Regions from separate parts of the Paenibacillus diazotrophicus genome, predicted to be linked through region 1. Evidence: riboswitches for the same ligand, from Rfam matches in the RefSeq annotation. Region 1 holds a riboswitch; each other region holds the start of a gene.
What was found. Region 1 has a riboswitch for cyclic di-AMP ahead of ACAN54_RS18535 (hypothetical protein). Riboswitches for the same ligand answer to the same signal wherever they lie in the genome.
Positions count from the first base shown of each region.

Region 2: another riboswitch for cyclic di-AMP. It lies ahead of ACAN54_RS06610 (APC family permease); the one in region 1 lies ahead of ACAN54_RS18535 (hypothetical protein).
Region 3: another riboswitch for cyclic di-AMP. It lies ahead of ACAN54_RS29480 (C40 family peptidase); the one in region 1 lies ahead of ACAN54_RS18535 (hypothetical protein).

Region 1 covers NZ_JBGJZN010000004.1:368,599-371,875, reverse strand. The annotation lists gene ACAN54_RS18550 (SDR family NAD(P)-dependent oxidoreductase) at 1-4, opposite strand, end outside; gene ytxJ (bacillithiol system redox-active protein YtxJ) at 231-557, shown strand; gene ACAN54_RS18540 (glutaredoxin family protein) at 554-793, shown strand; cyclic di-AMP (ydaO/yuaA leader) riboswitch at 1,100-1,269, shown strand; gene ACAN54_RS18535 (hypothetical protein) at 1,439-1,882, shown strand; gene ACAN54_RS18530 (hypothetical protein) at 1,961-2,176, opposite strand; gene ACAN54_RS18525 (hypothetical protein) at 2,255-2,452, opposite strand; gene ACAN54_RS18520 (ABC transporter permease) at 2,487-3,277, opposite strand, start outside.
Region 2 covers NZ_JBGJZN010000001.1:1,452,759-1,456,035, reverse strand. The annotation lists gene ACAN54_RS06610 (APC family permease) at 1-1,604, opposite strand, end outside; cyclic di-AMP (ydaO/yuaA leader) riboswitch at 1,731-1,889, opposite strand; gene ACAN54_RS06605 (disulfide oxidoreductase) at 2,117-2,548, opposite strand; gene ACAN54_RS06600 (DsbA family protein) at 2,548-3,277, opposite strand, start outside.
Region 3 covers NZ_JBGJZN010000016.1:17,315-20,591, reverse strand. The annotation lists gene ACAN54_RS29490 (M1 family metallopeptidase) at 1-587, shown strand, start outside; gene ACAN54_RS29485 (hypothetical protein) at 632-1,429, shown strand; cyclic di-AMP (ydaO/yuaA leader) riboswitch at 1,651-1,789, shown strand; gene ACAN54_RS29480 (C40 family peptidase) at 1,847-2,275, shown strand; cyclic di-AMP (ydaO/yuaA leader) riboswitch at 2,665-2,807, shown strand; gene ACAN54_RS29475 (C40 family peptidase) at 2,813-3,277, shown strand, end outside.

The DNA of each region.
Region 1 (3,277 bases):
TCATGGAATGGGTCACTCCCTTTTATTTGACATCAGTATACAGAAATCGCCAATTCCCTTCCACCTTAGCATGACAATTGTCATTTTACAACGTCCTCTGTTGGACTATCGGGCTATTCAGGGCCTGCTGATTCTTCTTTTTGATTTAATTTTGAACTATGTTACAATCAGGAATATCATTGCTAGCAACCGAATTGTTAGCAAAATAAACTGCCAGGAGCGTGACCTAAATGTCTATACAACAAATCCACAGTCTTGATGAATTGCATGAATACATTGCCCAGCCCGGTAAAAAACTGCTCTTCAAGCACAGCACCACCTGCCCGATCAGCGCCAAGGCGAATGAAGAATTCCAGGCTTATGTCCAGAGCTCCGGCACTACCGCTGCTGTGGTTCATGTGATTGAAGACCGCCCGGTCTCCAACCAGATTGCCGAAGACTTCGGGATCAAGCATGAGTCTCCGCAAATCTTCCTGCTGGAAGATGGTGAGGTCCGCTGGAACACCTCCCACTGGAAAATCACCCGCGATGCCCTCAAGGAAGCTGTGAGCCAATGAGCCAGCCTGTGATCATTTATTCTACAGCCAACTGCAGTGACTGCAATCAGGTGAAGCAGCTGATGAAGGAGCAGGACATTCCTTTTGAAGTACGGGATGTAATGACCAGTACCGTTTATCAGGAAGAGGTTGAGAAGCTGGGCTTCATGGGCGTTCCTGTTACTGTATCTGGAGCACATGTCGTCAAAGGATTCAATCTGCCCGAGCTGAACAAGCTTATTGCAGCAGCCAAATAGATCAGATTCATTGGGCTAATTAGAGCAGCAAGATATCCGGGAGGAGTAGTCTCCCGGATATCTTTTTGTCTGGTGCATGAATGAATACGCATTCATATCAGCGATTCCAATCCTTATTATCCCCCAAATATAAAAACTGGCGTGCGAATGAGATAATGAGCCGATAAGTGGCAAGATATATGGTTTTACCTGTTTATTTCCTTTGAACTTTCCGATTTCAATGTGAAATTGACGGAACCACTCCCTTTTTCCTTTTTACAAAGATATTCCTGAAAGAGTATGATTCGTTTTGAACTTATTCATGGAAACCAATCAACGCTGAATTCCCGTCATACGGGAAACGGGGGAACCACCAGGCCAAAAGCCTACATGGGGTGAATCCAAAGGAGACTGCAGAGATGCGGCCTCACAAGGCAGGGCGACTCTCACCGCCCGAATCCGACAGCTAACCCCGTAAGCGTATAGAGAGAGAACTTGATCCGCCACGCTTTTGCGCCAGGTTTATTTGAACCTGTACGGAAGCCGCAGCAGAGGTCCTCCTCTGCTGCGGCTTTTTTGCGCAACATATTTGGGGAACGGGGCTTCGCCGGGGGAGCGGCTGGAAGCTGGGCGAACTGGTGTATCTAATCCGAGGAGGAAACTGGAATGGAATCGCGCACGGCGGCTTCCGCATCCGAATTTGCGGAATATGTTGAAAAGTACAGCGAAAATATCCTTACGCTCTGCAGTCTGCTGCTGGGACAGGGTTCTGAAGCGGAGACGGCTGCCGTGAAGAGCTTCACGGAGCTGTATGTGCCTTATCTGCGAAAAGGCTGCTGCCCGCAGAGCTTCTCCATTCTGGCCTACCGCGCATGCATTCGGCATTGCTCCCGGATTGCACAAGACCGCAAAGCCTGCCTTGCAGCTTGCCTGCCCTGGGAGGATCAGGTTGTGCATGCGCTACGGTATGGCATGCGGCTCCCCTTGACGGAGATCAGCGAGATCCTCATGAAGAGCCTGCCTGAGCTTAAGGCGCAGCTCCGGCAAATGCGTGAACTGCTGGCGGCACATGAAGCTACACTGCCCACATCAAATTTATCTGCCGGATAAGATCGAATAGCATGCAGCATAGTGAATAGATATCATTCAAAAAAGCCGCGGCAACCTGCCGCGGCTTCTGATTCGTTCTTATTCTTTTTTGCCCTTTTTGCTTCTTTTGTCTTTTGCACCATTGCCGCCCTTGGCAAATCTCAGGAATGCCATGCAGCATCCTAATAATCCTAAACCAAGCAATAACGTCTGCAGCGCACCCAGCCAGGTTGAGCCTTCTGAATGAATTAGACTACTGATGATAATCAGCAGAATCGAAGCCGCAACCAGTAAGGGCGTTTGTCTTTTTTTCATCAACATTACCACTCCTTACTTACTAAGGTACACTATACAGCATGATTTCGCCAGATGAACGGATAACGGATGTCTGGCTTATTTCGCGTCTTTAAAGCCCTTGTTCTTAGCAAACGTCCAGATGGACAGCAGCATTATAGCTATCCCAGCTCCCGCCATTACTCCCTGTACAAAATCGCGCAGATTCGATCCGTCGGAAGAAATCAGCAAACTTCCGGAATTGAGCAGCATACCTGCAAACATCAATAACGCGAATGATTGTTTCTTTTTGTCCATCCTGAACTCTCCTCACACAGTTAGTGGGTTCCACTCAAATCTTGTAAGCCTTCATCGCTTTTCTGATCTCCTTGATGCTTGGGCGTTTGCCGTACATCAGAACGCCTGTGCGGTAGATCTTGGCGGCGAGCCAGCCCAGTCCGAAGGTGGTCACGAGCAAGATGATGAGTGATACGGCAATCTCCCAGAACGCTACTTCCCCTATACCGATGCGCAGCAGCATGCTGAGCGGTGAGGTGATGGGCACAAAGCTCGCCACTTTGATAAGCATAGTATTAGGAGCTGAGATGCTAAACAACGGAATGTAGAAGGCCAAAAAGGTACACATCATTACCGGCATAACGGCCTGGCCCAGATCCTCCGTGCGGCTCACAATGGAGCCTACAGCAGCATACATCAGTGCATACAGGAAGAATCCAAGAATATACAGGATAAAACCGTATACCAGGATGCCATAATTCAATTGTCCAAGATCCAGGTCAAAATCAGTCAATATGCTGGCGTTATGCGGAAGCATCAGATTGATGGCAATACTTGCCGAGATAATGGCAATCTGCATCAGGCCGACCAGGAAGATCCCGATCACCTTGCCGAACATTTGCGTGAGCGGCGAAGCGCTGGTAATCAGAATTTCCATGATGCGGGAGCTTTTCTCTGAGGTTACTTCTGCCGAAATCATATTTCCAGTCATGGTAATCGACATAAAGAAGAGGATCAGCAGCACATAGACGATAACATAATTGATAGCTGGCTTCGATTTATCTGCTGCCGCCCCACCGTCTGTTCCATCCGTACTAAGCTGCTGGGTGCCGATGGACACCGGCG
Region 2 (3,277 bases), on a different contig from region 1:
TACCGGGAACGTAGTACAATTAAGCGCACTCCCGGATTCCATTCCTCCCACTTCTGTTCCATTTTGTTAATTTCTTCTTCATCAAATCCAACATACACGGCTACCACATTATCCGTTAAGGACTTGGCATAGCTGATGGAATGCAGAACTGCACGGGTTACACCTGCGACAGGAACAACTACGGTGCTTCCTTTGATACAAGGTTTATCCGTTTCCGGACAAATACGCAGCTGATCTGCTGTATTGAGATAATGGCGGTGAATCCGGTGGAACACGAACATTACAACCGGCAGGAAGATAAAGGCCATCCATACACTCGAGAACTTCGTGATGATAAAGATCAGAGTAATGGTCAGGGTAGTAAGCATCCCCACCGTATTCACAGCAAATTTATTTTGCCAGCCTTTAGGTTTGGATTTATACCAGTGCACCATCATACCAAGCTGGGACAGGGTAAAAGGAATGAATACACCCACTGCATACAAAGGAATCAGACTTTCTGTATTTCCATGAAAAGCAGCGACAAGCAGGGCTGATAATACACCCAAGAAGATAATGCCGTTAGAGAAGCCCAAACGGTCGCCTCGGACCATAAAGGCATGGGGCAGATATTTATCTTTGGCAAACATAAACGCCAGCAGCGGGAAAGCTGAGTAAGCCGTATTGGCTGCAAGGAAGAGAATTACAGCAGTAATCCCTTGAATGAAGAAGTACAAACCACCGCGTCCAAAAGTAGATTCAGCAATTTGGGATACAACTGTAGCTTTGGTATCCGGTGTAATTCCGTACCAGTAGGCGAGCAGCGTGATTCCTGTAAACATACTTCCAAGGATAATTCCCATCATCATCAAGGTTTTGGCCGCATTTCTCTCAGCAGGTGCCTTGAAGTTTGGAATTGCGTTCGATACCGCCTCTACTCCTGTAAGGGCCGAACAGCCGGAGCTGAAGGCTTTAAGCAGTAAAAACAAACTGACATTCGATACAGCAGCCCCGATTTCTGGAACATTGGCATGGGCTCCGCCGGTTGCATATTTGAATATTCCCGCAATGATCAACACGAAGATCGATACTACGAACAGATACACAGGAATAGCAATGAACGATGCAGATTCCGTAACGCCTCGTAGGTTGACAAGGGTCAAGAGCAGAATAACGGTTACGGCGATTAGAACACTATGATTATGAAGATTAGGAAAAGCGGATGTGATCGCATCCGTCCCTGCCGACGCACTAACCGCAACGGTCAAAATATAGTCGACCAGAAGCGATCCGCCTGCTAAGAGTCCAGTAGGAACCCCGAGGTTGCTCTTGGCAACGATATACGCGCCTCCGCCTTGCGGATAAGCAAAAATAGTCTGGCGATAGGATAAAATCAAAATAGCCAGCAAGCCCAATACGGCTAATGCAATTGGCAATGAGTACCAGATAGCTGTGAAGCCTGCGGCTACCAGCACAATCAGGATTTGTTCCGTTCCGTAGGCTACAGACGAGAGCGCATCAGAAGACAGGACAGCCAGTGCTTTCACCTTGGATAACTTTTCATGATCGAGTTCGTTCGACTTCATCGGACGCCCGATCAATAGTCGTTTTACCTTGCTTACCATTGTAGTAACAGTTCCTCTCTTTGCTTACGTTGAAACGGTAATACCGTGCGCTGTTTTCATTGGTGGATTTCATAAATGCAGGCACAAAAATAAGCATACGGAAATGATCCGCATGCTTACGCATCGTCATTATCCCACCGTTGCTTACGAGGTTAGCTGGCGGATTCGGGCTGTGGTAGCCCTACGGTTATAGCCCTTGCGGACCGTTCCCGATTCACCCCTTTGGCGCTTGGCCAATGTTGGTTCCCCCGTTTTTCCTTACAGAAAATTCAGCGCATATTCAACTTCTCACAAGGTCTAATGATAGTCTACAATGCCTCTTCCGTAAAGCGGTGAAAAAAATGAAAAAAGAATGAAAAAACATCCAATTTACGCAAAACAAAGATGAGGGATATAGCGATCTTTCATTCTCTGCGAATATCCCTTCATACCGGGTTTTTTCATGATTTTTATCTATATTTGTGTCAGAAATTTCAGGAATGATTGCCCTCTATATTCTGCTGTGGCTCTGTCTAGTCTACGGTGTCCTCTTTACGCCCGGTCCAGAGCAAAATCGTGATTAGAGCAAATGCGATCAGGGCAAGCAAAGGGATCGTAATGAACCCGAAAAAATTAAGATAATCTTTATTACAGGGTACGCCAATCGTACATGGGAGCACCTTGCTGAGTGCAGGAATCTTCTGCTCGGCATAATGATAAACACTTATGCTACCCCCAATTAGACTTAAAGGAAGCACATAAGGAATTATCTTTTTGTCATTCCGGTATGTGGCAATGCCCAGCAGGATGAGCTGCGGGTACATAAATATACGCTGGAACCAGCACAGCTTACATGGCTCGTACTTTAGGACCTCGCTAAGATACAAGCTTCCCGCTACCGCAATAACGGACACGAACCAGGCCAGATAGAGACAGTGGCGCCTGCAGAACGTAGAGAACTTCATCACTCGGCGCTCACTGCTTCGGAAGCAGACTTCATCTGTGCATCTATGGCTTCCATATTGAATGGCTCCTCTACTTTGTATCCATTAATAAATACAGTAGGTGTGGAGGTGACTCCGGTATCCTTGGCAAGAGTAATATCCTTTTGCAGTTCACTTTCATAGGTCCGTTCCTTGATATCCTTGCGCAACAGATCTAAATCAATGGGCAGCTTTTCCTTCTCTGCCAGATTCACCAGAAAATCCTGTGTAGCCCATTCAGCATTTTCATCCCCTTGATTCGCATAAATTGCATCGTAATACTTCCAGAAAGCATCACTATTCTGATGGTATACCGAGAGGGCTGCCAGAGAGGCCGTTTCAGAATCCGGACCGATAAAGGCCATATTTACGAAGTAAATAGCTGCTTTATTCTGATTCACATATTCCTGGGCCAGCTGTGGCTTGATGACACCTGCAAAATTGGCACACGCCGGGCATTTGAAATCACCGAATTCGACGATTTTAACCGGTGCATCCGCTTTGCCCAGTCTTGGAAGCTCACTGTAATTGAATTGAACCGCTTCGCCTGAACCTGCATTGGAAGAAGAGTCCTTCGATGCCAAAAGAATAAGCACGGTGAAAATAATCACTACAATGGCCACTGTGCTAATAATCAGGATTCTCGTTTTCTGCTTGTCCTGTTCCTGTTGTGCCCTGCGTTTCTCCGCTTTGCTTAATTGGGGAAGCATG
Region 3 (3,277 bases), on a different contig from region 1:
ATACACGCAACGTATACATCCGGGGCAAACTGGTGCTCAAAGACATTGAACAGCAAGTGGGCACCAAAACCATGGATGCCATCATGGCTGCCTATGCCCGCAAATACCGATTCCAGCACCCTTCCACTGCCGATTTTCAAAAGACCGTAGAAAAAGTGACCAAAAAATCATGGCAAGCCTACTTTGATCAATATGTATACAGTGGCGGCGCTCCTGACTTTGCTGTAGATGACATTATCAATACCCTTCACAAAAAAGGGACCGGCACAGAAAATCCCCGTTATGATTCATCGGTCACCGTGAGCAACAAGAGCAGCCAGTACGGAGAGGTGCCTGTGAAGTTCACCTTTTCGGATGGATATACCGTTCAAAGATATTGGAATGCAAAAGACAGGGAAACTACGTTTCAACTCTCCTACAAAGCGCCGCTGGTATCGGCAGAGATTGATCCCGGGCACTCCATCCTGCTGGAGAGCAGGCATCTGAATAATTTCAGACTCGCGGAACTGGAACCCGACACGCTCTCACGCTGGACGCTTAGCATAACCAACCTAATTGAAAATCTGCTCGGAACTCTTGTCTGGTGAGGTGAAGGATTGTGAAAAGATCGATATCCCGCGGCTGGCACAGCATGAAAGAACAATTTTATATACTGATTCTGTTGTTTATCTACAGGCTGTTCTGGAGTTATTTCATGTACAAGTTTGTTAAAAGCGCAGTAGTTCCGATACTGCTGCGTTACCCTGATCAGGATGCAGGTGGCAGTGCAATGGGCAGACTTTTGTATTATGTGGAGGGGCAGATCGCACTAAGTACCCATTCCGGTGTTCAACAATGGCTCTGGATGCTGCTGGGTTTAAGTGCAATAAGGCTCCTGCTATCCCCATTCATCCGGGCAGGATTGCTCCATGAGCTTCATCAGGAACGTAAAGGCGAGCGTGGAATGTTCTTTTTTCCGGGTATGCGGCTATATGGGCTTCCGGTGTTGCTGTTCAGTCTTGCAGAATGGGTGCTTACAGCGCTGCCGCTCTACTGGCTTCTTCCCAAAATGTACGATCTGCTGCTTACCGGAATTGTGGATTATAAGCTGCTGCTGAAATTGGTACCCTACATTCTGGTTTGGCTATTATATCTATTCTTCATCCGAAAAATGCTGCTGTACATGCAGTTCGGTTATACAGGTGGTACAGGAACTCTGTCTTCTCTGCTGGTCTGTCTGAAAGTAATCATTCCTTCAGTGGGAGTATCGGCGGTGATGGGAGCAGGGGGATTGGTAATGATGCTTGCTTGTGGCGGGATGTCGATCTTTTGTCCCGGGATGCCGGCACTTCTGCTGAGGCAGTTCTCTCCCCTCCCCACTACACTGTTCAAAATGTGGGGAATCGCCGCACAATACCATCTCTGGTCCAGTAAATCATTTCCACAATAAATACTGCAATTTGCCGGCATAATAAAAGAGTCACTGCTCCTTGAGGGAGCGGGACTCTTTTTTTGGATTACAAAGTAAATAAGTGTATTTGCAAAACTGTAAATCCTCTGGTACAATGATGCCTGTACTACTAGTAACAAATTTGTAATCTTTAAGACGCAGCACATTCAAACACAATAAACTTACAAGCATTTGCAAATTGTCGACACGTCGCTCTTCTGGTGCATAAAACGCCAAATTCCCTGCACCGGGAAGTGGGGGAACCATATTTTGGGTGAATTGATCTCGCTTTAGAGGGGTCATAGGGGAACCTTCTACCGAATCCTTAAGCTAACCTCGCAGGCCTTGGAAGGAGTACATCTTTTGAGAAGTCAGAATTTTAAGAAAAAATGTACCGCAGCAGCACTTGGACTAGTAATGGTATTCTCCATCGGAGCTGGTAGCGCTTCCGCTGATTCGAAGATGGACAGCGTCATTGCTAAAACTATTGGAACCACCTATAAATTCGGAGGCACCAGCACAAACGGTTTCGATTGCTCCGGCTTCACCTCGTATGTTTTTAAAAGTGTCGGACTTACCCTACCACGCACGTCCAAGGCACAATTCAGCCTGGGAACATCCGTATCACGGAACAACTTGCGTTCAGGCGATCTGGTATTCTTCAATACCTTTGGATCAGGAGTTTCCCATGTCGGCATTTATGTCGGTGGAGGCAAATTCGCACAATCTTCCAGTTCGCGCGGTGTAAATATTTCTTCGCTGAGTCAAGCCTACTGGGCCAACCGCTACGTTGGCGCTAAACGAGTGATGAGCACTACAGCTTACAAGACCGTTGCCTACGACTAATTGAAGTTTTTATCCCCTCAAAATCACACCTCTAACAACTAAATGTAACTTATACGAGCCCGGAACTGATTATTGCCGTAATCATTTCCGGGTTTTTCCTTTTCCTTATTCTCCCTTTTACACACTTTTTAGAGCTTTGAAACACCCTTTTTGATAAATATTCCAGATACATCTTCCATACCTCTAACTCACGGAGTAATAAACAAGCGCAAATTAGGCATTTTTCTCTTAAAAGGCTCAAAAAATATGTATTTATATGCTTTTAGTGATTGCCAACTGCTTCTGTCTTTGTTACAATTATCGCAGTAAGTCGATAGTAACATTTTTGTAATTATTCAAACCTGATTTACAAAGGTTTTGTCATTGTTTGATCCGTAAGCTAATCCTAATCAACAGTCGTGCCGAGTTCCTTAATTATTAAGGAAACGGGGGAACCGATTTTGGGTGAATTGACCTCCTATTCACAGAGGGGTCATAGGGGACCTTCAACCGAACCCTTAAGCTAACCTCGTAGGCATTTGGAAGGGGTATTTACTTTTGAAGAAGAAGCTGGCAGCCGCACTACTCAGTTTTTCCATCATTCTTACCATCGGAGCGGGAAGCGCTTTCGCAGACTCCAAGATGGACCAGGTTATCGACAAAGCCATCGGTACTAAATACGTATCCGGCGGAGTTTCGACTAACGGGTTTGATTGCTCCGGATTTACCATGTATGTGTTTGATAAGATTGGAATCAACCTTCCTCACCAGTCTGGTTCCCAATATCAAATGGGTACTGCCGTATCCCGCGATAACATTAGACCAGGCGATCTTGTATTCTTTAATACAAGCGGCAAAGGAATATCCCATGTCGGCATTTATGTCGGTGAAGGCAAGTTCGCACACGCTTCTTCCAAGCGCGGTGTAACCATCAGCTCGCTGAGTGACAGCTACTACGTCAACCGCTACGTTGGCGCCAAACGAATTATGAGCACAGATGCTTATCAAGCAGTTGCTACTGAT